DNA from 3 places in the Micromonospora fluostatini genome. Region 3 is predicted to be linked to each of the others. Evidence: riboswitches for the same ligand, from Rfam matches in the RefSeq annotation. Region 3 holds a riboswitch; each other region holds the start of a gene.

Region 1 (9,544 bases), 180 kb from region 3:
AGTCGACCATCTCCGACACGGCGGTCTCGGACTGGCCGACGCCGACGGTCTCCACCAGCACCACGTCGTACCCGGCGGCCTCGACCACCACGATCGCCTCCCGGGTGGCCGTGGCGACCCCGCCGAGGGTGCCGGCGGTCGGCGAGGGCCGGATGAACGCGGCCGGGTTCGTGGCGAGCCGGGCCATCCGGGTCTTGTCGCCGAGGATGCTGCCGCCGGTACGGGTGGACGACGGGTCGACCGCGAGCACCGCCACCCGGTGCCCGTCGGCGGTCAGCCGGCTGCCGAGGGCGTCGATGAAGGTGGACTTGCCGACCCCGGGCACCCCGGTGATGCCGACCCGGCGGGCGCCCCCGGCGAACGGGGTGAGCGCGACCAGCAGCCGCTGCGCCGCCGCCCGGTGGTCGGGGCGGGTGGACTCGACCAGGGTGATGGCGCGGGCGATCCAGGCCCGCGAGCCGGCGCGCACCCCCTCGACGTACGCCTCGACCGTGGGGGTGCGCCCGCCGCCGCTCACGCGGCCCCGTGGCCGAGCCGTCGGGACAGCTCGGCGAGCAGGTCCAGCGCGGCCTCCGCGACCACGGTGCCCGGCGGGAAGATCGCCGAGGCGCCCGCCGCGCGCAGCGCGTCGAAGTCCTGCGGCGGGATCACCCCACCCACGATGATCATGATGTCGTCGCGGTCCAGGGCGGCCAGTTCGTCGCGCAACGCCGGCACCAGGGTGAGATGCCCGGCGGCCAGGCTGGAGACGCCGACGACGTGCACGTCGGCCTCCACCGCCTGCCGGGCCACCTCGGCCGGCGTCTGGAACAGCGGGCCCACGTCGACGTCGAAGCCGAGGTCGGCGAAGGCGGTGGCGATCACCTTCTGGCCCCGGTCGTGGCCGTCCTGCCCCATCTTGGCGACCAGGATGCGGGGCTGGCGTCCCTCGGCGACGGCGAACGCCCCGGTGACGTCCCGCACCCGCTCGATGGCCGACACCGCTCCCGCCTCGTTCCGGTACACCCCGGAGATGGTACGGATCTGCGCGGCGTGCCGGCCGTACACCTTCTCCAGCGCGTCGGAGATCTCCCCGACGGTGGCCTTGGCGCGCGCCGCGTCGACCGCCAGCGCGAGCAGGTTGCCGTCGAGCCCCGGCCCCCGGGTGCCGTCGAGCGCGGCACCGGCCGCCCAGGTCAGCGCCTCCAGCGCCGCGGTGCACGCCGCCTCGTCCCGGTCCGCGCGCAGCCGGCGCAGCTTCTCCACCTGCTGCGCCCGCACCGCCCGGTTGTCGACCTTCAGGACGTCGATCGGCTCGTCGGCGTCGGGGCGGTACTTGTTGACCCCGATCACCGGCTGCCGGCCGGAGTCGATCCGCGCCTGGGTACGGGCGGCGGCCTCCTCGATCCGCAGCTTCGGGATGCCCTCGTCGATCGCGCGGGCCATCCCCCCGGCCGCCTCCACCTCGGCGATGTGCTGCCAGGCGCGGGCGGCCAGGTCGTGGGTGAGCCGCTCGACGTACGCGCTGCCACCCCACGGGTCGATCGCCCGGGTCGTACCGGACTCCTGTTGCAGCACCAACTGCGTGTTGCGGGCGATGCGGGCGGAGAAGTCGGTCGGCAGCGCCAGCGCCTCGTCGAGGGCGTTGGTGTGCAGCGACTGGGTGTGCCCCTGGGTGGCGGCCATCGCCTCCACACAGGTGCGGATCACGTTGTTGAACACGTCCTGGGCGGTCAGCGACCAGCCGGAGGTCTGGCAGTGGGCGCGCAGGCTCAGCGACTTCGGGTTCGTCGGGCCGAAGTCGCGGACCAGCCGGGCCCAGAGCAGCCGGGCCGCCCGCAGCTTCGCCACCTCCATGAAGAAGTTCATGCCGATCGCCCAGAAGAACGACAACCGGGGCGCGAACGCGTCCACGTCCAGCCCGGCGTCGCGCCCCGCGCGCAGGTACTCGACCCCGTCGGCGAGGGTGTACGCCAACTCCAGGTCGGCGGTCGCCCCGGCCTCCTGGATGTGGTAGCCGGAGATGGAGATGGAGTTGAACCGGGGCATCCGCGCCGAGGTGTAGGCGAAGATGTCGGAGATGATCCGCATCGACGGCTGCGGCGGGTAGATGTACGTGTTGCGGACCATGAACTCCTTGAGGATGTCGTTCTGGATGGTGCCGGAGAGCTGCTCCGGCGCCACCCCCTGCTCCTCGGCGGCGAGAATGTAGAGCGCCAGCACCGGCAGCACCGCGCCGTTCATCGTCATCGACACGCTCATCCGGTCCAGCGGGATGCCGTCGAAGAGCTGCCGCATGTCGTAGATCGAGTCGATGGCCACCCCGGCCATGCCCACGTCACCGGCGACCCGGGGATGGTCGGAGTCGTACCCCCGGTGGGTGGGCAGGTCGAAGGCGACCGAGAGGCCCTTCTGGCCGGCGGCCAGGTTGCGCCGGTAGAAGGCGTTCGACTCCTCGGCGGTGGAGAAGCCCGCGTACTGGCGGATCGTCCACGGCTGGGTGGTGTACATCGTCGGGTACGGGCCGCGCAGGTACGGGGCGACGCCCGGGTACGTGCCGAGGAAGTCCAGCCCGGCCCGGTCGGCGGCGGTGTACAGCGGCGCGACGGCGATGCCCTCCGGCGTCTGCCAGGTGAGCGCCTCGGGGTCACCGCCGGTCTCGGCGCGCACCGCGTCGCGCCACCGGCCGAGGTCGGCGGCGGCGGGCGGGTCGCCGAGCGGCAGGTCGGAGAAGTCGGGAATCCGAGCGCCCATCACGCCACCCCCAGGTCACGTAGCGTCGTCTCCAGCGCCGCGACGGCGTCGCAGCCCGTGTAGAGGTAGTCGTCCACACCGGAGTGCCCGGCGGGCCGACCGGCCAGCCAGACCCGAGTCGCGCCCGCGTCCGCCAGCGCCCGCGCCAACTCCTCGGCGGACGCGGCGTAGCCCCGGTCCGAGGAGCAGAGGCAGGCCACCCGGGCGCCGCTGGCGGTGAACTCGGCGGCCAGCCGGGCCGGGTCGTCGGGTCCGACCGGCGGGCGGACGGTGGCGATCCCGCCGGCCGCGAAGAGGTTCGCGGCGAAGCCGGCGCGCGCGTTGTGCGCCGCCGGCGGGCCGAGGGTGGCGAGGAAGACGGTGGGCCGCTCGCCGGTCGCCGTCGCGTGCGCGTCGGCGCGGTCCCGCAGCGCCTCGTAGGCCTGCGCGTACCGGTGCCGGGGCAGCCCGCCGCCCGGCGCGGCGGGCGCGGGCGGGCGCTGCGGCAGCCGCTCGTCGAGGTGGGGGAACTCGCTCACCCCGGTCAGCGGGTCCCGGCGGTGCGCCAGGTTCTCGGCCCGCCGCTGCCAGGTCGCGGCGAGCCGGTCGGCGACCAGGCCGCTGTCCAGCGCGGCGGCCATCCCCCCGGCCCGCTCGATCTCGGTGAACCACCGCCAGGCCGCCTGGGCCAGTTCCTCGGTGTACCGCTCGACGTACCACGAGCCGCCGGCCGGGTCGACGACCCGGCCGACGTGGGCCTCCTCCAGCAGCAGCGCCTGGGTGTTGCGGGCGATCCGCCGCGCGAAGCCGTCCGGCAGGCCGAGGCAGTGGTCGAACGGCTGCACGGTCACCGCGTCCGCGCCACCGACCCCGGCGGCGAAACAGGCCAGGGTGGTCCGCAGCATGTTCACCCAGGGGTCACGGGCGGTCATCATCGCGGTGGAGGTCACCGCGTGCTGGCGCTGCGCGCCCGCCTCGGGGGCCCCGCACGCCTGCGCGACCCGGGACCAGAGCCGGCGGCCGGCGCGCAGCTTCGCGATGGTGGCGAACTGGTCGGCGGTGGCCGCGTAGCGGAACTCCACCTGCCCGAGCGCGGCCGGCACGGTCAGCCCGGCGTCGGTCAACTCCCGCAGGTACGCCACCCCGGTGGCCAGCGCGCAGCCGAGTTCCTGCGCGTCGGAGCCGCCCGCGTCGTGGTACCCGGTCGCGTCGACGGTCATGGCCCGCAGGCCGGGGAAGCCGGTCGCGCAGCGCTGCGCCCACTCGCCGGCCGGGCCGTCCCAGCGCTGTCCGGTCCGCGCCCGCCAGCCGAGCGGGTCCACGCCCAGGTTGCCCCGGGCCTCGGCGGCCGGCACGGCCCGCTCCCCGAGCAGCGCGAACCAGGCCGGCACCGCCTCGACCGCGGCGGCCCCGGCGTCCAGCACCACCCCGGCCAGGTCCAGGTAGACCCCGTCCAGGGCGGCCGGCAGCGCGGCGACCGGCAGGCCGCCCTCGCCGAGCGCCAGCCACAGCGAGGTGGCGCCGTTGTCCAGGTCGGCGCGGATCGCCGGGCCGGTGACCGCCGGGTCCGGGTCGGCGTGACGCTGCCGCACGTCCCAGCCGGCCACCGCCGCGCCGGTCGCCCGCCCACCCCGGGTGTACGGGAACGCCCCCGGCGGCCCCGGCACCGGGGTCGGGTCGTCGGCGGTGGACAGCGGGGCCAGCGTCACGTCGTCGTACCCGCGCGGGGCCAGCAGGTCCTCGACCGCCTCGACGGGTGTGTCGTCGCTGGCGACGCCGGCCTTGCGCAGCACGCCGAGGGCGAGTCGCCGCCACTGGTCGTACGTGGCGACGGGGAAGTCACTGGCGAGGCGAAGCTCGTCCGGCGGCACCGTCATTCCGGGATGGTACGGGCCGACCGGCGCGGCGTGGTGCGGATGTGACGACATCAACTCGGCGGACCGTCGCCCGGCGGTGGCGGGCGACGGTCCGGCCGGTGGGGTCGCCCGGGGCGTATCCCGGGTGACCCGCCGCGGCGACACGCCCGACACAGCATCTGGTGTTGTCTTTTCGCCCGCGCACCCAGATATGGTGTCTCCCGCAGCTGGTTCGACCGCTCCCCCGAGGACCGGTCGAGGCAAGAGGGAACCCGGTGGGAATCCGGGACTGCCCCGCAGCGGTGAGTGGGAACGACCGCCGTCACCACGCACTGGGCCTGAACGGGCCTGGGAAGCGACGGCCAGTAGGCGACCGGCGACCCCGGTCCCGCCCACGAGTCCGAAGACCTGCCAGCGCGCCGTCCGCGTGCGCGGACGGCGGTCGAAGGTCGCGCGGGACGACCGACGCCAGCAGCCGGGCACCGCACCCCGTCGGGCCCGTTGGCGTTCTCCCGCGCGTCCGAAGGCCATCGGAGACAGGCGAGGAGAGGTCATGACGGTCGTGCAGGACAGGCCCACGTCCGGTCCGGACGGACCGGGGCAGCGCCGGCAGGCGATGCGGGTCCGCAAGCGCAACGGTGACGTCGAGCCGGTGGACGTCGGCAAGCTCGTCCGAGCGGTCGAGCGGTGGGTGGCCGACCTGGACGAGGTGGACCCGCTGCGGGTCGCCACCAGGACGGTCAGCGGCCTCTACGACGGCACGACCACCGCCGAGTTGGCCAAGCTGTCGATCCAGACCGCGGCGGAGCTGATCGGCGAGGAGCCGCAGTACTCGAAGCTGGCGGCCCGGCTGCTGGCCGCCTCCGTGGACCGGGAGGTGCGCGGGCAGGGCGTGGCCAGCTTCAGCCAGGCCATCCGGTACGGCCACGGCCTGGGGCTGGTCGGCGACGACACCGCCGCGTTCGTGGCCCGGCACGCCCGCAGGCTCGACGACGCCGTGGACCCCGCCGGTGACCTGCGGTTCGAGTACTTCGGGCTGCGGACGGTCGCCGACCGGTACCTGCTGCGGCACCCCGACTCGCGGCTGGTGTTGGAGACTCCGCAGTACTGGCTGCTGCGGGTGGCCTGCGGGCTGTCCGAGACGCCGGACGAGGCGGTCGACCTGTACCGGCTGATGTCGTCGCTGGCGTACCTGCCGAGTTCGCCGACGCTGTTCAACTCCGGCACCCGGCACACGCAGATGTCGTCGTGTTTCCTGGTCGACTCGCCCCGCGACGAACTGGACTCCATCTACGAGCGCTACCACCAGGTGGCCCGGCTGTCGAAGTTCTCCGGCGGCATCGGCATCTCCTGGTCCCGGGTCCGGGGGCGGGGCGCGTTGATCCGGGGCACGAACGGCCGGTCCAACGGCATCGTGCCGTTCCTGAAGACGCTCGACGCCGGGGTGGCGGCGGTGAACCAGGGTGGCCGCCGCAAGGGCGCGGCCTGCGTCTACCTGGAGCCGTGGCACCCGGACGTCGAGGAGTTCCTGGAGTTGCGGGACAACACCGGCGAGGAGTCCCGGCGCACGCACAACCTCAACCTGGCCAACTGGCTGCCGGACGAGTTCATGCGCCGGGTCGAGGCCGACGGCGACTGGTCGCTGGTCGACCCGTCCGACGCCCCGGAGCTGCCCGACCTGTACGGGGAGGAGTTCGACGCCGCGTACCGGGTCGCCGAGAAGAAGGCGGTCCGCACGGTCCGGGCCCGCGACCTGTACGGGCGGATGATGCGCACCCTGGCGCAGACCGGCAACGGGTGGATGACCTTCAAGGACGCCGCGAACCGGCTGTCCAACCAGACCGGGGCCCCGGGCAACACGGTCCACCTGTCGAACCTGTGCACCGAGATCCTGGAGGTCAACTCCGACACCGAGACCGCGGTGTGCAACCTGGGCTCGATCAATCTCGGCGCGCACGTCACCACCGACGGTGTCGACTGGGAGAAGCTGCGGGCGACCGTCCGCACCGCCGTGGTCTTCCTCGACCGGGTGATCGACATCAACTACTACCCGGCCGCGCAGGCGGCGGCGTCGAACCCGCGCTGGCGGCCGGTCGGGCTCGGGCTGATGGGCCTGCAGGACGCCTTCTTCACGCTGCGGCTGCCGTTCGACTCGGCCCGCGCCAGGGAACTGTCCACCCGGGTCCAGGAGGAGATCCTGCTGACCGCGCTGGAGACCTCGGCCGGGCTGGCCGAACGGTTCGGGCCGCACCCGGCGTACGCCGAGACCCGCGCCGCCGCGGGCCACCTGCACCCCGACCTGTGGGGCGCCGAACCCACCCAGCGGGAGCGGTGGACGGCGCTGCGCGCCACGATCGCCGCGCACGGCCTGCGCAACTCGCTGCTGGTCGCGATCGCCCCGACCGCGACGATCGCCTCGATCGCCGGCTGCTACGAGTGCATCGAGCCGCAGGTGTCCAACCTGTTCAAGCGCGAGACCATGTCCGGCGAGTTCCTCCAGGTCAACACGTACCTGGTCCGGGAGTTGCGGGCGCGCGGGCTGTGGACGCCGGAGATCCGGGACCGGATCAAGCGCGCCGAGGGCTCGGTGCAGGGCATCACGGAGCTTCCCGACGACGTGCGGGACCTGTTCCGCACCGCGTGGGAACTGCCGCAGCGGGCGCTGATCGACCTCGCCGCCGCCCGCGCCCCCTACGTCGACCAGTCGCAGTCGTTGAACCTGTTCATGAGCGCGCCGACCATCGGCAAGCTCTCCTCGATGTACCTGTACGCCTGGAAGTCCGGGCTGAAGACCACCTACTACCTGCGCTCGCGTCCCGCGACGCGGATCCAGCAGGCCACCGTCGCCGTCGCGCCCGCGACCGTGGCGTCCCCGGTCGACGCCGAGGCGCTGGCCTGCTCCCTGGAGAACCCCGAGAGCTGCGAGGCCTGCCAGTGACCACGACCCCGACGACCCCCACCACCGACGCCCGGCACCTGCTGCTCGACCCGGGCATGGACCTGACCCTGCGGCCGATGCGCTACCCGCACTTCTTCGACCGGTTCAAGGACGCCATCAAGAACACCTGGACCGTCGAGGAGGTCGACCTGCACTCCGACCTCGCCGACCTGGCCCGGCTCTCGCCCGCCGAACGGCACCTGGTGTCCCGGCTGGTCGCGTTCTTCGCCACCGGGGACACCATCGTCGCCAACAACCTGGTGCTGAACCTGTACCAGCACGTCAACTCCCCGGAGGGCCGGCTCTACCTGTCCCGGCAGCTTTTCGAGGAAGCCGTGCACGTGCAGTTCTACCTGAACCTGCTCGACACGTACGTGCCCGACGAGAAGGAGCGGTTCGAGGCGTTCGCCGCCATCGAGAACATCCCGTCGATCCGGCGCAAGGCCGAGTTCTGTTTCCGCTGGATCGACTCCGTCTTCGAGCTGCGGGAGCTGCAGACCCGGCAGGACCGGCGGGCGTTCCTGCTCAACCTGATCTGCTTCGCCGCGTGCATCGAGGGCCTGTTCTTCTACGGCGCGTTCGCCTACGTCTACTTCCTGCGGTCCCGGGGCCTGCTCAACGGGCTCGCCTCCGGCACCAACTGGGTGTTCCGCGACGAGTCGATGCACATGGCCTTCGCCTTCGACGTGGTCGACACCGTCCGCGCCGAGGAGCCGGACCTCTTCGACGCCGAGTTGCAGCAGCAGGTCCGGGACATGCTCGCCGAGGCGGTGGAGTGCGAGGTCCAGTTCGCCGCCGACCTGCTGGAGCAGGGCGTCTCCGGGATGTCGCTGGCCGACATGCGCGAGTACCTGCAACACGTCGCCGACCGGCGGCTGGTCACCCTCGGCATCGCCCCGCTCTACGGCAGCCGCAACCCGTTCGGGTTCATGGAGCTTCAGGACGTCCAGGAGTTGTCGAACTTCTTCGAGCGGCGGGTCTCGGCGTACCAGGTGGGGGTGACCGGCTCGGTCAGCTTCGACGACGACTTCTGACCGGTTCGCGGTGACCGTCCCGGACGTCGTCGGTGCCCGGGACGGTCACCGCCGGCCACGCCGTACGCCGTGGTCGGGCGGACGCCACGCGCCCTCCGCCCGACCACGGGTCACACCCCCCTGAGTGTCCTAGGAGGATAGGTTCATCGGGTGCCGACCGTGGTCGGTCAACCCATCGGTTCCCACAGGGCCGGTGTCTGGGGCGGCTCCCAGCCGGCCAGGGCGACGTGCCCCTGCCGGCACATGTAGACGACCCCCTGGTACGTCACGTGCGCGCCGGTCGCGTAGGGGGTCTGCGGACGCCAGTCCGGCACGCCGTCGGCGCCCGCCTCGGGGACGGCGTGCCAGAGGGCGGGTACGGCCGGCGGCTCCCAGCCGGGCTGCGCGGTGTGCCCCTGCACCGCCACGTACGCCCCGCCCTGGTACGTCACCTGCGCCCCGGCCGGGTACGCGACACCGGCCGCCCAGTCGGCGGCTGCGCCGGGGGCGGGCCGGCGCGGGTGCGGGGCCGGGTGGTGCTCGTGCGGGTGCGGGGCGGGGTGGTGGTGCTCCGGCACGAGGGGCGGCCCCGGGTCGGGTGAGCCGGTCTCCTCGGGGTGCTCCCGGGGCGCGGGCGCCCCGGCGCCGCCGAAGTCCACGTCGGAGCAGGCGTAGAACGCCTCCGGGCTGTCCGACCGCTGGTAGATCGTGTAGATCAGGTGCCGGCCCTGCTTGGCCGGCAGGTGTCCGTCGATCCGGAAGGACCCACCCTCCAACGGGGGCCGGTCGGCCCGCAGGAACGGCTCGGGCTCCAGGTCGGCCCAGGTCAACGGGCGGGTGGGCTGGTAACCGTCGCGCGTCACGTAGAACTCGAAGGCGCCCACGTGCGGGGCGGTCCCCCGCCAGCGGAACTGGTAGCCGCCGCCGGAGGGCAGACTGGTCGTCGGCCAGTCGTCGCGGGCCAGGTCGAGGCCCCGGAACGCGTCGTTACCCGCGCTGCACAGCTTGCCGTCCGGGATGACCTC
Region 2 (9,544 bases), 3.6 Mb from region 3:
TCGGCTCGCCGGTCGGGCCGGGCACCAGGTCGACGAGGTCGGCCAGGTCGAGGACGCCGAGCAGGGTCTGCACGGTCTGCGTCGAGGGGCCGGGCAGCGCGTCGGCGGCGCGCAGGATGCCGTGCGCGATGCCGGAGGCCACCGAGCCGAGCAGGGCGCGGGTGCCGATGCGGACCTCCCGCTGGATCGCCGTGACCAGCGGGGCGAGGTGGGCGTCGAGCAGCGTGGCGCGCAGCAGGCGGAGCAGGGCGGCCTCGTCGTCGACGATCCGGACCTGGGGCAGGCCGAGCAGGGCCAGTGGGTCGCCGGGCAGCACCGCGACGGTGGTCGACGGGCGCAGGCCGAGGGTGACCGGGCGCTGCGGGCCGAGGTCGACCAGCACGTCGGCCGGCACGGCCAGCGGCACCCGGCGGGCGGCGGCCCAGCCCAGCACCACCGGCAGCGCCGCCCAGTAGCTGTAGGCCTTCCACGCCACGGCGGCGCTGCCGTGCGGGGGGCCGCCCCAGCGGCGGGCGGCGTCGGCCAGCAGGTCGGGCAGCCGGCTGCCGTCGATCAGCGTGCTCGCCGGGCTCCAGCCGAGGTCGTCGGCGACGAGCAGGCCCGGGGCGAGGCCGGGCAGGTCGTCGGTGCCGAACATGGCGCGCAGGGTGGCGGTCACCGGCGCGAGCGGGGCGGCGGCGTGCTGCCTCGGCATCACCGCTGTCATCAGCACCCACCCCCGACCGGACCGTCGATCACCACGACTAAGGCTAGCCTAACCACACTTGCTCGGGGTGGGGAAGTCGTTCACCGGGCGCGATCGGGGCTGCCGTGGCGGCCGGTGGCGCCCACCCGGCGGGCGGCGTGGGAAACGTGGGGTGTTTCACCCGCAGATCATCTCGGTGCGCTTGTCAAGGGAAGTGTCGGCAACGGGGCAGTTCTGTGCGGGGTCCGGCACGGAACGTGAGACTTGTACTACCCGGCAACGAGGAAGCTGATGACGACCTCCCCACTCGACCGGGCCGCCGACTCCTTCGCGGCCGAGCTCGCCCGGCACCGCACGGGTCGGGGGCTGTCCAAGAAACAGCTCGCCACGATGATGGGATTCGACCCGTCGTACGTCAGCCACGTCGAGGGACGCCGGCACCGCCCCACCGAGGACTTCGCCCGCCGGGCGGAGGCCGTCCTGGAGGCCAGCGGCGCGATCTGGCAGCGCTACCGGGAGTACGACGAGCTGCGGCACGCCCGGACCATCCCGGCGCACCGCGAGCCGCCCCCACCCGGGCAGTGGCTGCCCCCCGGCACCGGCCTGATCGTGGAACGGGAGATCGCCTCCCTCACCCACACCGACGACGGGTACCGGTGCGTCATCCGCCGGGAGCTGTACAACGCCGGCACCGAGCCGGTCACCCGCTACCTCGCCCGGGTGGCCGTCGACCGGTACCCGACCGACCCCGGCCGCTCCAACCGGCACCACCGTGAGCACCCGCTGACCTTCGCCGAGCTGCAGTTGCACGCCGTCCGGGAGGACGGCGGCGAGCAGGAGCCGATGCACTGGCGGGCCAAGCACGACCGGGACGCGTTCAAGGAGATCTGGCTGCTCTTCGAGAACGGCGACCGGCGCTTCCCGCTCTACCCCGGGCACCGGGCCACCATCGAGTACGCCTACCAGGTCGGGCGGGACAAGTGGGGCCCCTGGTTCCAGCGGGCCGTCCGGCTGCCGACCCGGCACCTGGCCGTCCGGCTGGACCTGCCGGCCGAGCTGGACCCGCAGGTCTGGGGGGCGGAGACCTCGCTGTCGGCCGAGGAGGGGCCGCTGCGCACCCCCGTGCACCGGCGCGACGAGGGCGGCCGGGCGGTCTTCGAGTGGTCGACCGAGGAACCGCCGCTCAACGCCCGCTACCGGATGCAGTGGCGGTTCCGCAGCCAGCCCGGCGTCGACCCGGACGAGACGGAGACCGGCACCCCGGTCCGCGCCAGCGACCGGATGCGCGAGTTCGGCATCGTGCAGCGCGGCGCCGACCTGCTGCGGCAGCCGGCCCGCCAGTTCGACCTGCCCGGTCAGGAGCCGATCGCCCGGGACGTGGTCGACCGGCTGACCGCCGCGCTGGCCAAGCTGGACGAGCTACATCCCTTCTCCAAGGGCGTCGGCCTCGCCGCCCCGCAACTCGGTCTCGGCTGGGCGGCGGCGGTGGTCCGCCCGCCCGACCGCAGCGCCGAGCCGGTGGTCCTGCTCAACCCCCGCGTGGTGGACGCCGCCCCGGACACCGACGAGCAGTACGAGGGCTGCCTCTCCTTCTTCGACCACCGGGGTCTGGTGCCCCGGCCGCTCCGGCTCGACGTCGAGCACGCCCGCTGGGACGGCAGCCGGATGATCACGTCGTTCGAGTTCGGCATGGCCCGGCTGGTCGCCCACGAGGTCGACCACCTCGACGGACGCCTCTACGTCGACCGGATGGCACCGGGCGTGCCCCTGGTGCCGGTCGAGGAGTACCGGGAGACCGGCCACCCCTGGCGGTACTGACCCGCGACCGCCCCCGGGAACGGGGGCCGGGTCGCGTGCCCCAGGGGGCAGGGGCACGCGACCCGGCATTGGGGGGAGGAAAGTCGTCAGAGGTTGCCGAAGGTGTCGTACCGGATGTGCGACGGCGGGACCTCGTCCTCGGCGAGCGCCCGCAGGGTGGCCCGGACCATCCGCGCCGAGCCGGAGACGTAACAGTCGTGGTTGGTCCACGGGCCGTACCGGGTGACCACGTCGGAGATGGCACCCTGCTCGCCGTCGAAGTCGGGGTCCTCGCTGCACGCCGGGGTCACCGACAGCCACGGGTGCGCCTCGACCAGCTCGCGCAGCGCCGGCAGGGCGTACAGGTCCGCCGGGCGGCGCGCCCCGTAGAAGACGTGCACCCAGCGGGTCCGGTTGTACGTGGCCAGCTCCTCGACCAGCGCCTTGACCGGGGCCAGCCCCACCCCGCCCGCCACGGCCAGGATGTCCCGGGTGGAGGACCGGTCCAGCGTCATCGACCCCATCGGCGCGGCCAGCCGGAGCAGGTCACCGGGGCGGACCCGGCGGACCAGGGCACCGGAGAGCCAGCCCGCCCCGGTCGGCGTGCGGACGTGGAACTCCAGCACGTTGTCCTCGTTGGGGGCGTTCGCCACCGAGTACGTCCGCCACACCCGGGGCAGGTACCGGGGCACCTCGACGCTGACGTACTGGCCGGCCCGCCAGGGCAGCGGGTACTGCAACGCGCGGCAGGTCAGCACCGCCGTGTCGGGGCCGACCCGCTCGTGGGTCAGCACCTCGCCGTGCCAGAACGGCGGGTTCGGGTCGTCCTGCGCCCCGGCCATCATCTTCGCCGAGATCGCCGCGTACGCGTCCCGCCACGCCTGGTCGTACTCCAGGTTCCAGTCGTCACCGGCGGTGCTGCGCAGCGCGTCCATCAGGGCGACGCCCATGGTCGCGTAGTGCTCCGGGTCGACGTGGTACTTGCGGTGGTCCCGGCCCAGCGCGCGCAGGTACTCGTCGAAGCTCTCCGGGTCGTCGACGGTCTGCGTCGCGGTGACGATCGCCTCCAGCAGCCGGTCACCCTGCCCGGACATCTCCGCCGGGAACAGCTTGCGCAGCTCCGGGTCGAGGAGGAAGAGCCGCGCGTAGAAGTGTCCACTCAGCCGTTCCCGGTCGGACTCGACCAGGGTCCAGCTCTCCTTCAGCAGCCGCGCGAAGTGCTCCACTGGCACGCTCCCTCGGGTGACGGCGATCGGGCCATCACAGGATGGGTACGGAGCGTGCACAGCGGTCGCACAGAATGTGCGACCGGCTCACACTGGTGACCTTGCCCCTGCCGGCGGGCCGCCGCGTCGGGCACAGTGGTGCGGTGACGGTCGAGCTCACCCGCCAGGCGTCCCGACGGACCCTCGGCACCGAAACGTTGCTGGTCCTCGGGCTCTCGCTCGGTCAGTCGGCGGTGTACGCGATGGTCTCCATCATCGCCAAGCTGACCGCCGAGGGCGGACTGTCGAGACAGACCGCCGCCCTGAACACCTCCGCGTCACCCCGGCCGTACCTGGACCTGACGTACCAACTGCTCGGTCTCGCCTTCGCGATGCTGCCGGTGCTGCTCGCCGTACACCTGGTCAACCGCGACCCCGGCGACGCGATCCGCACCCTCGGCCTGGACGGCCGGCGGCCCGGGTCGGACCTGGCCCGGGGCGCCGGGCTGGCGGCGCTGATCGGCCTGCCCGGCCTGGCGCTGTTCTGGGTGGCGGCGCACCTCGGCCTCAACGCCAGCCTGGTGCCGGCGGCGCTACCGGACTACTGGTGGGCGGTGCCGGTGCTGATCCTCGCCGCCGTGAAGAACGCCGTGCTGGAAGAGGTGATCGTGGTCGGGTACCTGGTCACCCGGCTGCGGCAGCTCCAGTGGCGGGTCGGCGTGATCATCGCGACCAGCGCCGTCCTGCGCGGCACCTACCACCTGTACCAGGGTTTCGGGGCGTTCGTCGGCAACGTGGTGATGGGCATCGTCTTCACGTACTTCTTCCTGCGGACCCGGCGGGTGATGCCGCTGGTCGTGGCGCACACGCTGCTCGACATCGTGGCCTTCGTCGGCTACTCGCTGCTGCCCCGCGAATGGTTCGACTGGCTCTGACCCCTCCCGCCGCGCTGACCGGATCCGTCCCGCCGTCCCTGCCCTGCCCGCCGTCCCTGCCCTGCCCGCCGTCCCTGCCCTGCCCGCTGTTCCCGGTGGTGGGACCGCTGCCGAGCCGTGACGACCCGTGCGTCCGCCCGACGCGGGGCGCGCGGCCGGAAAGGTGCCGGCGGCCCCCGGCGGGTCGGACCGGGTCAGCCGGCCCGGTAGGCGGCGACCGCGCGGGCGGCGAGCCGTCGCGTCGCGGCATCGGCCCCGGCCGCCGCAGCCAGCACCGTAGCGCCCGGCAGCAGGCGCGCGGCGAGCCGGACCGGCAGCCAACCTCCGCCGGTCAGGGGCCCCGCCAACCGCCACGCCGCCCCCAGCGCCGCCGGCCACGGCCCCGCCGCCGGCCGAGGGTCACCGTCCGGGTCCCGGACCGCCTCGGTGGCCGCGTCCAGCGCCGCCCGCGCCCGGTCGCTGTCCGCGTGCACCCGGGTCAGCACCAGCAACTCGACCGCCCGGTCCGGGTGACCCGGGTCCCGGCCGTAGGCCGCCGCGAGGTGCAACACCAGGTCGGCCTGCGCCCAGAGCACCGCCGCCACCTCCACCGCCGGGGCGAGCAGCCCGGCCGTCGTGGCCGCCGCCCCACCCACGCCGGCCCGCCGCACGAAGCGCCGGGTGGCGAGCCGGGCCAGCCCGGCCGCGTCGGCCTGCGGGTACACCGCCCGCACCTCGTCGACCCAGGCCCGCGCGGCCGGCCCCCGCACCTCGACGGCCGCCAGGGCGAGCAACTCCGGCGCGAACTCCGGCCGGTCGCGCAGCCGCCCGGCCGTCCACCGCAGGCCACCTTCCCCGGTACGCCCGTTCGCCGGCCCGCTCTCAGGCCGGTGCACTTCCGTCGGCTCGCCGTCGGGGAGCTGCGCGTCTACTGGTCTGGGCCGCTGCGCGACGTCCGGCGGCTCGTCCTCGGGTCGCTGCGCGACGTCCGCCGGTCCGTTGTGGGGTCGCCGCGCGACAGCCGGCGGCCCGGTCTCGGGTCGCTGTCTGTGGGGAGGACGCTCCGCGACGTTCGGCGGTTCGCCTTCGGGACGCTGTTCGAGGTCCGGTGGGGTGGACGGGCCGACCGGTGCCGTACCGGCCGGCGGGGACCCGGTGACCGCCTCCGGCGGCGTGGCCGTCCGGCGGGCGGGCGCCTTCCGGGTGGTGGCGCCCGTCCGGGTGGTGGGTGTCTTCCGGGTGCGGGCGGTCGCCTTCTCGGCGGGCGGGGTCGCCTTCTCCGTGGGTGTGTTCCCCTCGGTGGCCCCGGTGGGCTGCTCGCCGGGGGGCGTGACCCGGCTCGCGGCGGTGCTCCTGCGGGCCGGGGTCCTTCGTCCGGTCGCCGTCGTGGACCCGGAGGTCGACCTGCCGCGCGCGGGGGCGCTGCGGGCCGGTACGGGATCATCGCCGGTCGGGCCGCCGCTGTGTTCCGACTCACTCTCCGCCCCGGCGGTCGGCTCCGGTCCCGTCACCGGACCGGCCGACTCACCGGCCGGCGTGGGCTCGACCTGCTTCCGGCTGGGTGTCGGCTCGACCTGCTCGCCGCCCGGCGAGGGCTCGGTCGGCGGCGGTGCGGTGGTGGTCGCGCGGCTCGACGAGGCCGCCCGGCGGCGCGGTACGGGAGCCGTACCGTCGGGCGGGGGATCCTGTGGAGGCTGGAAGAGCACGGTCGGGGCCGCCTTCGCCCGGCGCGTCGGCTTCCGCTGCGGCTCGGTCGGCTCCGGTTCCCCGGGCCGCGCCGGTGGCGGGGTGAAGCTCGCCTCCGGCGGGCGGCTTCCGGGCGTACCGGCTCGGGGTCTGCGGCTCGGTCGGCGGGGCTGGTCGCTGGGCGGCTGCTCCTCCATATCGATGGAGGGTAGCCCCGATCCGGGCGTCCCACCGGGAAAGATGCGGCCGGCGGTCGACGGCGGCAGGGCGCGGCACGGCGGGCGGGATAGTCGCTTTGCCCCGGGTGGGTGGGGGCCTGTATTCTCAGGCGCGGTGGTCTGCAGGCCACCAGGGAGACTTCGCCTAGTCTGGTCTATGGCGCCGCACTGCTAATGCGGTTGGGGTCTTAAAGCCCCTCCCGGGTTCGAATCCCGGAGTCTCCGCGCGAAAGCCGGTGTGTAGACTGGCCGAGCACCAGCGCCCGTAGCTCAACGGATAGAGCATCTGACTACGGATCAGAAGGTTAGGGGTTCGAGTCCCTTCGGGCGCACAAGATCACAAGGGGTCTGACCTGCCGGGATGGCAGTCAGGCCCCTTCACTTATCCGTCCCTTGTGGTCGGTTGGGTGCTCGGTGGGTGCTCGTGCGACGAGCATCCCTCATGTCCTGGCCCGTCCAGCGGTGGCCGTCGCGTCCGGGTGGTTCTTGATCATGACCCCGGCCGTGCCACCGCCGGCCACCTGAGCACCGGTCGGGGTTTCCACTACCGGCTATGTTGCCGGGATGACCTGGACGCTCGGTGCCGGCATCGCGGGCAGTGCCCTCTTCGTCCTCGTCTTCCTCGTCGGCGGCGCCACCCGCCCCGGCTACGACACCCGCCACCACCCGGTGAGCGCCCTGGCCCCTCGCCACACCGATGGGCCGCCGTCCTCGGCAACGGACAAACAATTCTCTACGCGTCCACGGCACCGGCACCCTCACCGGCAACACACCCATCTGCTTCCACACGGCAGCCCGACTCGTCCCGTACGTCGGGACACGGTGGTCCGACAAGCGGTGTAGGGCCCGTACGATGACGCGTGGTGCTGGTTCGCCCCACCTCGTTGGGTGGGGCGTCGTAAGAGGGAACCCGGTGCGAGACCGGGACTGCCCCGCAGCGGTGAGTGGGAACGACCGCCGTCATCAGAGCACTGGACCGGAAGGTCTGGGAAGCGACGGCCAGTAGGCGACCAGGTGTCACGCCCACGAGTCCGAAGACCTGCCAGCGCTGCGCACACCGCCGGTGTGCGCCGCCGGCGGTCCCTCGGGAGGGCCAGGGCGGAAGCCGGTGCCTCGCCGCACCCCGCCTTCCCCCTCCCGTGCCCGCCGGGCACCTCGAGGGAAGGACCACCTGTGAGCACCGCATTCGGTCAGAGCACCGTGCTCGGGTACCCGCGCATCGGCGCCAACCGCGAGCTGAAGAAGGCCGTCGAGGCCTACTGGGCCGGCACCATCGACGCCACCGCCCTGGAGCGCACCGGCGCCACCCTGCGCGCCGAGGTCTGGCGGACGCTGCGCAACGCCCGCCTCGACGCGATCCCGTCGAACACCTTCTCCTACTACGACCACATGCTCGACACCGCCGTCGCCGTCGGCGCGATCCCGCACCGCTTCGCCCGGCTCGGCCTCTCCGAGCTGGACACCTACTTCGCCATGGCCCGGGGTGTCGACGCCGAGCCGGCGTTGGAGCTGACGAAGTGGTTCGCCACCAACTACCACTACCTGGTACCGGAGATCGGCCCGGACACCGTCTTCGCCCCGAACCCGGCCAAGGCGCTGCGCGAGTACGGCGAGGCCCGGGACCTGGGCGTCACCACCCGGCCGGTGCTGGTCGGGCCGGCCACGTTCCTGCTGCTGGCCAAGGGCGACGACCCGTTCGCCCGCCTCGACGACCTGGTCGACACGTATGTCGGGATCCTCGCCTCGCTGGCCGAGGCGGGTGTGGCCTGGGTGCAGCTCGACGAACCCGGCTACGTCGCCGACCGCAGCCCGGCCGAGATCGACGCCCTGCGGCGGGCCTACACCCGGCTCGGTGAGGCCACGCACCGGCCCAGGATCTTCGTCGCGACCTACTTCGGTGACCTCGGGGACGCGCTGCCGACGCTGCTGGCCACCCCGGTCGAGGCGATCGGCCTGGACCTGGTCGCCGGGCCGGGCAACCTCGAGCGCCTCGCCGCCGCCGGTCCCCTGCGCGGCACGACCATCGTCGCCGGGCTGGTCGACGGGCACAACATCTGGCGGACCGACCTGCGCGCCGCCGTCACGGCCGGGGCGACGGTCGCCGGGCTGGCCGACCACTTCGCGGTGTCCACGTCCTGCTCGCTGCTGCACGTACCGGTCGACCTGTCCGTCGAGACCCGCCTCGACGCGCACCTGTACGAGCGGCTCGCGTTCGCCCGGCAGAAGGTGGACGAGGTCGTCCTGCTCGGTCGGGCGCTGCGCGACGGCACCGCGCACCTGCCCGCGCCGCTGCCTCCCGCCCCGGCGGCGTGGCGCAACGACGACGTCCGGGCCCGGCTCGCCGCGCTCGGCCCCGCCGACCGGCAGCGCGGCGGCTACGGTGAGCGGGCCGCCCGCCAGCAGGAACGGCTGCGGTTGCCGGAGCTGCCCACCACCACGATCGGCTCGTTCCCGCAGACCGGCGAGCTGCGCCGGACCCGGGCCGCGCACCGGGCCGGCACCCTCGACGACGCCGGCTACACGGCGCGGATGCGCGCCGAGGTCGAGCACGTCGTCCGGTTGCAGGAGCAACTCGGCCTGGACGTGCTCGTGCACGGCGAACCGGAACGCAACGACATGGTCCAGTACTTCGGCGAGCAGCTCGACGGGTTCGCCGCGACCGAGCACGGATGGGTGCAGTCCTACGGCTCCCGCTGCGTCCGCCCGCCGGTCATCTACGGGGACGTGGCCCGCCCGGCGCCCATGACGGTCGAGTGGTCCAGCTACGCCCAGTCGCTGACCGGCAAGCCGGTCAAGGGCATGCTCACCGGCCCGGTCACGATCCTCGCCTGGTCGTTCGTCCGCCACGACCAGCCTCTCGCGGACACCGCCGACCAGGTCGCGCTCGCCCTGCGCGACGAGTGCCGCGACCTGGAGGCCGCCGGGATCCGGGTCATCCAGGTCGACGAGCCGGCGCTGCGGGAGACCCTGCCGCTGCGGGCCGCCGACCACCCGGCGTACCTGGACTGGGCGGTGGGCGCGTTCCGCCTGGCCACCGCC
Region 3 (9,544 bases):
CCGGGACACGGTCTGGTGCGACACCCCGGCGAGGCGGGCCACGTCTCTCATCGCGGGACCGCGCGCGGTCATCCCACCCCCACCTCTCGTCCGTCACCGCGATCCGTTGACGACGGCGGCCGGGGTCGACCCGTCCGAGCGGAGCGGGTCGTACGGCCGGGGACGGTCGTCGTGGGACAACGCTAGATCAGCGAGAGTCTACGCCGACGGCCGTGCCGGATGGCACGGCCGAATGCCGCGTACGGTCAGTGACGTTCGTCATCACCGAGCGCAGGGCGGCTGTGGTGGGGGTGGCGCGGGAGGGCTCTGTCGGCTTCTTTCCCTTCGTGGAGCGGCTGTGGTGGCGCCGGGGCGTCGGCGTCACGCTCGTCCGCCCGGGCAGGTGGCAGGCCTGCCGAGGCGCGGACCGACCCCGACCCCGGCGGGCCGGGCCCGTGTCTATCGACCGGACCGGATGTTACAGAAACAAGTCGTACCCGACAAGGACAGGTTTCCGCGCCGCCCACCCCGCCGGCCGGTGCGGGGCGTGTCACCGGGTCGCCGGAGGCGCGGTGCTCTCGCGCACCACGAGGGTGGTCGCCATCTCGATCCGGGGCTGGCTGAGGCTCCCGTTCGCGGCCAGCGCCAGGACCATCCGGGCGGCCATCGCGCCCATCTCCACCAGCGGCTGCCGGACCGTCGTCATCGCCGGACCGCACCAGCGGGCCCCGGGCAGGTCGTCGAAGCCGACGACGCTGAGCTCCTCGGGGATGCGCCGGCCGGTCAGGCGGGCCGCCTCGTAGACCCCCAGCGCCTGCAGGTCGTTGCCGCACAGCACCGCCGTGGGCGGCTCGGCCAGGCGCAGCAGCTCCTGCCCGAGGTGCAGACCGTCCTCGAAGGAGAACCAGGCCCCGGTCCGCACCAGCCTCGGGTCCAACCCGGTCCCGGCCGCGTCGAGGGCCGCCCGGGCCCCGTCCAGGCGGGCCTTGGCGCACAGGCGTTCGGTCGGCCCGCTGATCACGGCGATCCGCTGGTGGCCCAGGTCGAGCAGGTGCCGCGCGGCCTCGAACGCGCCGCTCCAGTTGGTCGACGCCACCGAGGGGACGGTGTGCAGTGGCGGTTCCCCGGTCGGGTCCAACGCCACCAACGGGATCCCGCTGGCGCCGAGCAGGGCGTGTTGTTCGGGAGTGAAGCCCAGGTGCACCACGATCACTCCCGTCGGCCGTCGGGCCAGCAGGTGGCGGGCCCAGTACCGACCCTCCGACACCTGTTGCCGGGCGTCGGTGAAGCCGACCGCCAGCCGGTGCGCGCCAGCGATCTGCTCCACCCCGTGCAGCAGCGCCACCGCCAGGTTGCTCTGCATCCCGTAGAAGACGACCTCCAGGGTGGCGCTCGGGGCGACGGTCTCCGGCCGGCGGTAGCCGTGCTCGCGCAGCAGCGCCTCCACCCGGGCCCGGGTCTGCGCCGCCACGCCCAGGCGGCCGTTGAGCACCTTCGACACCGTCGGGGCCGACACCTCGGCCAGGCGGGCGATCGTGGTCAGCGTCGTCTCCCGCCGCCGCCGGGCCCGCACCGGCGCCTCCACCGGGTCCGGTGCCGGGCCCAGGGCCGTCACCGGACCCGGTGGAGGCAACGGTCCCGGTGGCGGCGCTGATCCCGCTGGCGGTGTCGGGACCGGTGGCGGCGTCGCGGGGCCGGCGGTCGGCTTCGGGGCCGCCGGCCCGCCCGGCTGCTCGTCGACCGGCCACCGCGACGGCACCGGCCGGGTGCCGCCCACCGCGTCGAGCAGCCGGACCCGGACCGCCTCGGCCTCCTCGGTCGCCCGGGGCCCCGCCGGCACCGTCTCGGTGAGGTAGCGCCGACGCCGCGACACCGGGTCGATCCCGGCGTACACCCGTACCCGCAGCGAACCGCTGGGCAGCCGCTCGATCTCGCCGCGCGCCCGCCGGCCGGTCCTGGAGCCAATCGACATGGAGCCAACCTATGTGGTCGACTGCTCCACGTACAGCTCCACGATGGCTCCACGGGGCGAGGGCGCGGGCGGTCGCCGCGACACGTCGGCCGGCGACCGGTCGTCGGCCCGGCGCTCGGGTCATCGACGCTGGTCAGCGCCGCGCGCCCGCCGGCCCGGCCGCTCCCGCCCACCGGCCGGCGGGCCGGGACCCCTTGCCGACGGGGCCGGATTGTCGATACCGTCGCGCCGTCGCGGTAACGGGAAGCCGGTGTGGAACCGGCGCGGCCCTCGCCACTGTGACCGGGGAGCACGCTCCGACTTGCATGCCACTGGGTCCTTCCGGGCCTGGGAAGGCCGGAGTACGCGACGATCCGGAAGCCAGGAGACCGACCCCGACGGTGTGATCTCGTCCACGAGGTGTTGGAAGGGGAGGTCTCCTCATGCACATCGCTGAGGGCTACCTACCACCGGTGCAGGCCGCGGCGTGGTTCGCGGTCTCGGCACCGTTCGTCGTCCACGGTGCGCGCAGCCTGGTCCACGAGGTCCGGGCGAACCCGGAGGCCAAGCTGCTGCTCGGCGCGTCGGGGGCGTTCGCCTTCGTCCTGTCGGCCCTGAAGATCCCGTCGGTCACCGGCTCCTGCTCGCACCCCACCGGGGTCGGGCTCGGGGCGATCCTGTTCCGGGCGCCGGTGATGAGCGTGCTCGGCACGATCGTGCTGCTGTTCCAGGCGCTGCTGCTGGCCCACGGCGGGCTGAGCACGCTCGGCGCCAACGTCTTCTCGATGGCCGTCGTCGGCCCGTGGGTGGCGTACGGCGTGTACCGCCTCGGGCGGCGGCTCGGCGGTGGCCTCGGGGTCTCGGTCTTCTTCGCCGCGGCCCTGGCGGACCTGGCCACCTACTGCGTGACCAGTGCCCAACTGGCGCTGGCCTTCCCGGACCCCGACTCCGGCTTCGTCGGGGCGCTGGCCAAGTTCGGGTCGATCTTCGCCCTCACGCAGATCCCGCTGGCCGTCAGCGAGGGCCTGCTCACCGTGCTGGTGATCCGTCTGCTGACCCGGGTCAGTCCGGACGACCTGCGCCGGCTCGGCATCCTGCGCCGGCCGGCCCCGACCCCAGGAGCGGTGGCATGAAGCGCTTCACGCGGACGAACCTGATCCTGCTGCTGGTCGTGGTGGCCCTCGCCGTGGCCCCGCTCGTGCTCGGACTCGGCCGTGGCGAGGAGCCGTTCGCCGGCGCCGACGCCCTGGCCGAGGAGGCGATCGTGGCGAGCCACCCGGACTACGAGCCCTGGTTCTCCTCGCTCTACGAACCGCCCTCCGGGGAGATCGAGTCGGCGCTGTTCGCGCTCCAGGCCGCCCTCGGCGCGGGCTTCCTCGGCTACTACTTCGGCGTCGCCCGGACCCGGCAGCGACTGCGTGGCACGCCGGGACCGGGCACGACACCCGTCGACTAGTGCTCGCCCTCGACGCGGCGGCGTACGCCGGCCCGTGGCGGTACCGGCATCCGGGGGAGAAGGCCCTGCTCGCCGTCGGGCTGCTCGGCTGCGCCCTGCTGCTGCCGGCCTGGCCCGGCGGCGCGCTGACCGGGCTGACGGCGGCGGCGGTACTGCTCGGGCCGGCGGGGCTGCCACCCCGGGTGCTGCTGCGGGCGGTCCGGGCGCCGCTGCTGTTCATCGGCACCGGCTGCCTGCCGATGCTGGTGGCGGTCTCCGGGCCGGGCAGCGTGCGGTGGGCGCCGGAGGGCCTGGCCACGGCCGCCGCCACCGCCTGCCGGGCCGGGGCCGCGCTGCTGTGCCTGCTGCTGTTCGCCGCCACCACCCCGCTGGCCGACGTGCTGCCCCGGCTGCACCGCCTCGGCGTCCCCGTGGCGGTCACCGAGGTCGCCGCCCTGACCTACCGGATGCTCTTCCTGCTGCTCGACAGCGTCCGCGCGGTCCGCCAGGCGCAGGCGGCGCGGCTGGGCTACCGCACCTGGGCCGCCGCGCACCGGTCGCTGGCCGGCCAGGCCGGGGCGGTCTTCGTCCGCGCCTTCGACCGGGCGCGCCGGATGGAGGAGGGACTGGCGCTGCGCGGGTACACCGGTTCGCTGGCCGTGGTGACCGAGGTGCGCCGCCCGTCGGCGGGATTCGTGGCCGGCACCGTGCTCCTCCTCGCCGGGGTGGTGCTGGCCGCCCACCTGCTCCCCACCGCCACGGCGCTGCTGCCCGACCTGCCACCGGTGGCCGACCGGTGAGCCCGCCGCTGGTCGAGCTGCGGTCGGTGGGGTTCGGCTACGAGCCCGACCGGCCGGTGCTCACCGACGTCGACCTGGCCGTACCGGCCGGCCGCCGGTGTGCGGTGCTGGGCCCCAACGGGGGCGGCAAGACGACGCTGTTCCGCCTGATGGTCGGCGCCCTCCCCGCCGGTGACGGTGCGGTGCTCGTCGACGGGGTGCCGCTGCGCCGCACCCGCTCCGGGCTGCTGGCGCTGCGACAGCGGGTGCAACTGGTCCTCCAGGATCCGGACGACCAGCTCTTCGCCGCCACCGTGTTCCAGGACGTGTCGTTCGGGCCGGTGAACCTCGGTCTGCCCGAGCCGGAGGTCCGTCGGCGCTGCGCCGAGGCCCTCGACGCCCTGGAGATCACCGACCTCGCCGACCGCCCGACGCACCTGCTGTCGTACGGGCAGCGCAAGCGGGTGGCCATCGCCGGGGCGGTGGCGCTGCGCCCGGCCCTGCTGATCCTCGACGAGCCGACCGCCGGCCTGGACCCGTACGGGGTCGAGGCGCTGCTGCGTACCCTCGACGGTTTGCACGCGCGCGGCACCACCCTGATGCTCGCCACCCACGACGTCGACCTGGCCTACCGGTGGGCCGACGAGTTGGTGCTGGTGGCCTCGGGCCGGGTCAGTCCCGGGGTGCCCGGTACGGCGTTGGCCGGTGGTGACCTGCTGGCCGGCGCGCGGTTGACCCCGGCCTGGGCGCCGTTGGTGCACCGGCTGCTGGACCGCACGCCCGGGCTGGCCGGTGCCCGGCCGCGCTCACCCGACGAACTCGCCCGGCTGCTCGTCGACCCCGGGGGCGACCGGCCGGCCAGGTGACCCGGCCGGCCCGCCGTCGCCTGACCCGCCCCGCCGCCGGGGGTCAGCGGCTGGCGGCCGTCCGTTTCCGGCCGCGACCACGGGGCCCGGCCGGTTTCCGGGGCGGCGGACCGGCCGGCGGCAACTGCCGTTCCAACTCGTCGATGATGGCGTGCAACTGGGCCAGTTGCTCGCGGACCGAGGGCTCGGGCGGCTCGTCGTGCGGGGGCGGCCGGCCGATCCGCGCGGCGGCGGCCCGCTCGTCCTGGTGCGCCTCCTGCAACGCGGTGAGGACCAGCCCGACGAGCAGGTTGGTGAGCAGGTAGCAGGCGGCGACCATGTACGACACGTAGTACAGCACCGCCCAGTCGCTGACCTCGCGGCCGGCCTGGAGCGTGTCGGTGATGCCGTCCAGGGAGAGCAGCAGGAACAGGGTCAGCATCGCCTGCCCGACCGTGCCGTACCGCTGCGGGTAGGCGGTGCCGAACAGCATCCAGCCGAGCATCGCGTAGCCGTACAGCAGCAGGCCGGTGACCAGCAGGAAGCTGCCGAGTCCGGGGAGGCTGCGGCGGATGCCCACGAGGATCACCCGCAGACTGGGGAAGAGCCGGAACGCGCGGACGATCCGGGCCAGGCGCAGCAGGCGCAGGATCGTCACGTTCTCCCGGATGCCGGGCAGCAGCGGCGCGGTGATGATCACCAGATCGAACACGTTCCAGGGATCCCGGAGGAACCCGAGCGGAGCACGCAGGTGGGCCCCGAAGCGGATGAGCAACTCCAGCACGAAACAGGCCAGGCAGGCGTACTCGACGGCCCGCAGGGCGGGACCGACGGCGGTGACCACGCCACCGTAGGTCTCCAGCCCGAGCGCCACCGCGTTGGCGACGACCACGACGAAGCTGGCGAGGTTGAACCAGGGGGCACCGACCAGCGCCGCGCACGCCTCGGCCAACCGGTGCAGCGGGGCCCGGGAAGGGTTCGTCATGGTTCTCCTCGACCGGCTCTAACCGGACGGCAGCCTATGGCATGTCCCTGACGGCGCCGCGCGCCGGACCAACCACAAAGGACCTGTGCTGGTCGGCGGGAAGCGGCCACCCCGGCAGCGCGATGATCCGAACCACCGCCGGGGTGGCCGCCCGAAGAAGGCGAAACCCACCGGATCGGCCGACCGGATGCGCGATGGTGGGGTCCGGCGGCGCGACCCTCGCCCGCCCCTGTCCGGCGACGGCGCGGCCCGCTGTCGACCTGCCCCGTACGCCGGACCGGCCAGCGGAACGTCAGCGGGAGCACGGGTGGTGGCGTCGACGAAGGAGGTGGTCCAGTGGATCGGGAGTCTGCTGGACCTGGCCGGGGTGCTGGTCATCGCCGTGGGCGTGGCCGTCGCCACGGTGGCGTTTCTGCTCCGCTACCGACGGACCCGCAACCTGGACGAGGCGTACCCGCCGTACCGGCAGGGGGTGGGTCGGGCGATCCTGCTCGGCCTGGAACTCCTCGTCGGTGGTGACATCATCCGGTCGGTGGCGGTCGAGCCGACCTTCCAGAGCGTCGGGGTGCTGGCGCTGATCGTGGTGGTCCGGACCTTCCTCAGCTTCTCCCTCGAGGTGGAGTTGGAGAGGCGCCTGCCCTGGCAGCCGAAACGGACCGCCCCGGCCGGGGCGAGCGCATCCGGCCGGACCTGAATCCTGCCCCGCCACCCGGGTCAGGTCAGGGGCCGGTCACCGTGCGGCCTGCCAGGCGGCGGGGCAGGGGGCGGGCAGGGGCTCGGCCCGCCGGTGGTGCCGGGCCGGCTCGGCGAGCCGGAGCAGCCGGTACATGGTGCGCCGCAGCAGCGGTCCGGCCCGGCCGGGCCGGCTGGTCACCGCGGCGGCCACCGCCCGGTGGTCGATCCGCCGCGCCGCGTCGAGTTGGGGGGCCAGGGGCCGGTGCGGAGCCAGGCGGCTGGCCCCGACACCCACCAGGTGCTGGGGCGTGCCCTCCGCGACCGGGGGCGGACTTCCTGGCCGGGCCGGTGGGTCCGGCAGGAGCAGCATCCGCCGGCCGATCGCCGCGGCGTACGCGGGGACGCAGCCGTGGTCGCCGACGACGTGGTCGGCGGCGACGACGAGGCTGCGCCAGTCCACGGTGGGGTCGGGCAGGAGCAGGCCGGCCGCCAGGCAGTCCCGCAGCCAGGCGCGGACCTGCCGGTGCCCGTGGGCGTCCCACACGGCCGGGTGCAGCAGCGCGGCCACGCGGTACCGGCGGGCGGGCAGATCCGCCAGCACCGTGGGCAGGAGATCCGGACGATGCCCGAAGAGGCCGTCCCGGCCCCAGGTGGAACTGACCACGACGAGACGCTGGTCGTCGTCGACGCCCAGGGCGTGCCGGTAGGCCCGCCGCCGGGACAGGCTCGCGACGAGCCGGTCGAGACAGGGGTCCCCGACCACCACGGCGGCGTCGAGCGCCGGTGGACACTGGCGGCGGAGCACGTCGAGTTCGTGGTCGTGGGCGAGGGCGCTGGCGAGGACCCTGCCGTCGTGGAGCAGCCGCTGGGCGTCGAGGCCGTAGACGGGCGGGTCCGTGCCGGGCGGGAGCCCGTCCGGCACGGACCGGACCGGCTTGGCGTGGCCGGCGCCGTGCGCCATCACCAGCAGGGGCGCGTGCAGGTGCCGCAGGCCCCCGTGAGCGGCGGCCACAGCGAGGTCGAACCGTTCCCGGACGGCCTGCTGCCAGGGCAGCACCAGCGCGTCCAGCCGCTCCAGGTAGCCGGCCACCCGGTGGTTGAACACGTCCGGACCGACCGTGAACACCACCTGGATCCGGGTGTCGCCCTCGATCAGCCCGATGACGTCCAGCAGCCGTTGGCAGCTCACCATGGAGTGCGCCACGGCCAGCACGGTGCGGCGTACCGGTCGGGAGATCCAGTGCCCGGCGTCGATGCCGATCGGGGCCTTCGGCCACTCGGGAAAGGTCACGTCCGGTCCTGGCCGGCGGTCAGCCGGTGCCGGCCTGGTCGGGGGCCGGCGTCGGTCGGGGGCCGAGCCGCTCGATGTCGTACCCGTGCGGGTAGGTGCGGGTCCGGATGCCGTCGGCGAACAGCGGCGTACGCCGGGGCCGGCCGCACCAGCGCAGCAGGCGGGCCCGCCCGCGCAGGGCCAGGTGCAGCCCGAGCCGGACCGGCCGGGTCGGCTCGGTGACCCGGGTGGCCCGGCGCAGCGGCGCGTCGTACATGGCGCTGACCAGCGCGTCGCCCAGCGGCGCGAGGAGCCGGGGCAACCGGGTACGCATGAGTGCCCGGGTGGCCCGCTCGATGGTCGCCGCGTCGTCGTTGGGTCGCAGGCGGGCGGTGTCGTACCGGTCGAACCAGGACGCGAACTCGGCGTACGAGGCGGGAAGGCCGGTGACCCCCATCCGCCGGCCCAGTTCCCGGTAGAACGCGTGGGTGGCCCGCCGTTCGTGACAGCAGGGCCGGCGCCAGCCGTACCGGTCCAGCCAGCGGGTCGGGACCACCACCAGGCAGCCGAGCACGTACCGGTGGTCCTCGGCGTCGATGTCGTGGCGGCGGTGGATCTGGTTGATCCGGCGCAGCGCCGCCCGGCCCCGGGGGTGCTCGAAGCCGTGCAGCACCATCTCGTACATCAGCAGGCCGGTGTCGTCGATGCGCTGCTGGGTCCGTTCGGTCAGCTCACCGGTCCCGACGTGCACCCGGGCGATCTCCGGCACCGAGAAGGACCGGTTGAAGGCGAGGTTCAGGCCCAGCTTCATGTCCCAGGGGAACTCCAGGCGCAGCATCGTCTGGTAGATGGCCAGGTGGTCCCGCTCGGGGTCGAGGCTGCGGATCCGGGTCAGGTTCGCGTACCGGCCCCTCATCGCGGCTGACCCCCCACCGGCGGGCGTGCCTCGGCCCCGGTGGCCGCCACCGCCCGGGCCACCACCGGGCAGTGCGCGTACGCGTCGGTGACCAGCCCCAGCCAGGCGACCTCCCCGGCGTAGCCGCCCGCCGGCCGGTGCAGGTCGTCGGCGGGCTGGGGGTCGTCGGCGAGGGTGCCGCTGCGGTACGCGCGCAGCGCGCAGGCCAGTTGCGCGGCCTCGACGGCGGCCCGCCGGTCGTCACCGTACAGCCCGGCGGCGTCGGCGAGGCGCTCGGCGACCCCGGTGACACCCGCGTCCAGGTACGGGCGCAGGGCCAGCCGGCCGTCACGGATCTCGGCCACCCGGCGGGTCAGCGCGTAGTCGATGTCCCGCAGGGCGGTGAACGGCCGGCGCAGGCTGTCGTCGAGTTCGAGTTGGGGCAGGGCGTCGATGAGGTCGTCCCACAGGGGGCCGAGCCGCCGGTAGGCGCGCAGGTCGGCGAAGCGCCGGGTGACGGTGACCAGTGGACCCCAGGCCGGCATGGTCAGGCCGGAGAGCATCAGCAGGGCGGCGATGGTGACCAGGACGGCGGCGATCTCCTCCTCCCCGGCGGGCCGCCGCCCGGACCAGTGGGCGACCAGGTAGCCGGTCTTGTTGGCGCTGTACAGCAGGGCGAAGACCGCGCCGACGGCGGTGACCCGCAGCCCGCGCCGCAGCCAGGGCCGCC

What was found. Region 3 has a riboswitch for cobalamin ahead of ACQUFX_RS09915 (energy-coupling factor ABC transporter permease). Riboswitches for the same ligand answer to the same signal wherever they lie in the genome.
Region 1: it holds a riboswitch for cobalamin, as region 3 does, so the genes downstream of both, ACQUFX_RS10605 (ribonucleoside-diphosphate reductase subunit alpha) here and ACQUFX_RS09915 (energy-coupling factor ABC transporter permease) in region 3, are expected to answer to the same signal.
Region 2: it holds a riboswitch for cobalamin, as region 3 does, so the genes downstream of both, metE (5-methyltetrahydropteroyltriglutamate--homocysteine S-methyltransferase) here and ACQUFX_RS09915 (energy-coupling factor ABC transporter permease) in region 3, are expected to answer to the same signal.

The regions. Positions count from the first base shown of each region.
Region 1 covers NZ_CP191251.1:2,470,875-2,480,418, forward strand. Annotated here, with positions in the region: gene meaB (methylmalonyl Co-A mutase-associated GTPase MeaB) at 1-517, opposite strand, end outside; gene scpA (methylmalonyl-CoA mutase) at 514-2,733, opposite strand; gene ACQUFX_RS10600 (methylmalonyl-CoA mutase family protein) at 2,733-4,589, opposite strand; cobalamin riboswitch at 4,780-4,998, shown strand; gene ACQUFX_RS10605 (ribonucleoside-diphosphate reductase subunit alpha) at 5,122-7,506, shown strand; gene ACQUFX_RS10610 (ribonucleotide-diphosphate reductase subunit beta) at 7,563-8,540, shown strand; gene ACQUFX_RS10615 (lytic polysaccharide monooxygenase) at 8,708-9,544, opposite strand, start outside.
Region 2 covers NZ_CP191251.1:5,931,538-5,941,081, forward strand. Annotated here, with positions in the region: gene ACQUFX_RS26370 (IucA/IucC family C-terminal-domain containing protein) at 1-694, opposite strand, end outside; gene ACQUFX_RS26375 (peptide deformylase) at 977-2,503, shown strand; gene ACQUFX_RS26380 (globin domain-containing protein) at 2,590-3,708, opposite strand; gene ACQUFX_RS26385 (CPBP family intramembrane glutamic endopeptidase) at 3,852-4,622, shown strand; gene ACQUFX_RS26390 (hypothetical protein) at 4,817-5,497, opposite strand; tRNA gene ACQUFX_RS26395 (tRNA-Ser) at 6,640-6,730, shown strand; tRNA gene ACQUFX_RS26400 (tRNA-Arg) at 6,765-6,837, shown strand; cobalamin riboswitch at 7,356-7,566, shown strand; gene metE (5-methyltetrahydropteroyltriglutamate--homocysteine S-methyltransferase) at 7,679-9,544, shown strand, end outside.
Region 3 covers NZ_CP191251.1:2,291,383-2,300,926, reverse strand. Annotated here, with positions in the region: gene ACQUFX_RS09925 (LacI family DNA-binding transcriptional regulator) at 1-51, opposite strand, end outside; gene ACQUFX_RS09920 (LacI family DNA-binding transcriptional regulator) at 530-1,951, opposite strand; cobalamin riboswitch at 2,169-2,342, shown strand; gene ACQUFX_RS09915 (energy-coupling factor ABC transporter permease) at 2,374-3,063, shown strand; gene ACQUFX_RS09910 (energy-coupling factor ABC transporter substrate-binding protein) at 3,060-3,386, shown strand; gene cbiQ (cobalt ECF transporter T component CbiQ) at 3,386-4,165, shown strand; gene ACQUFX_RS09900 (energy-coupling factor ABC transporter ATP-binding protein) at 4,162-5,010, shown strand; gene ACQUFX_RS09895 (ion transporter) at 5,054-5,974, opposite strand; gene ACQUFX_RS09890 (DUF1622 domain-containing protein) at 6,282-6,668, shown strand; gene ACQUFX_RS09885 (hypothetical protein) at 6,705-7,940, opposite strand; gene ACQUFX_RS09880 (oxygenase MpaB family protein) at 7,960-8,835, opposite strand; gene ACQUFX_RS09875 (MAB_1171c family putative transporter) at 8,832-9,544, opposite strand, start outside.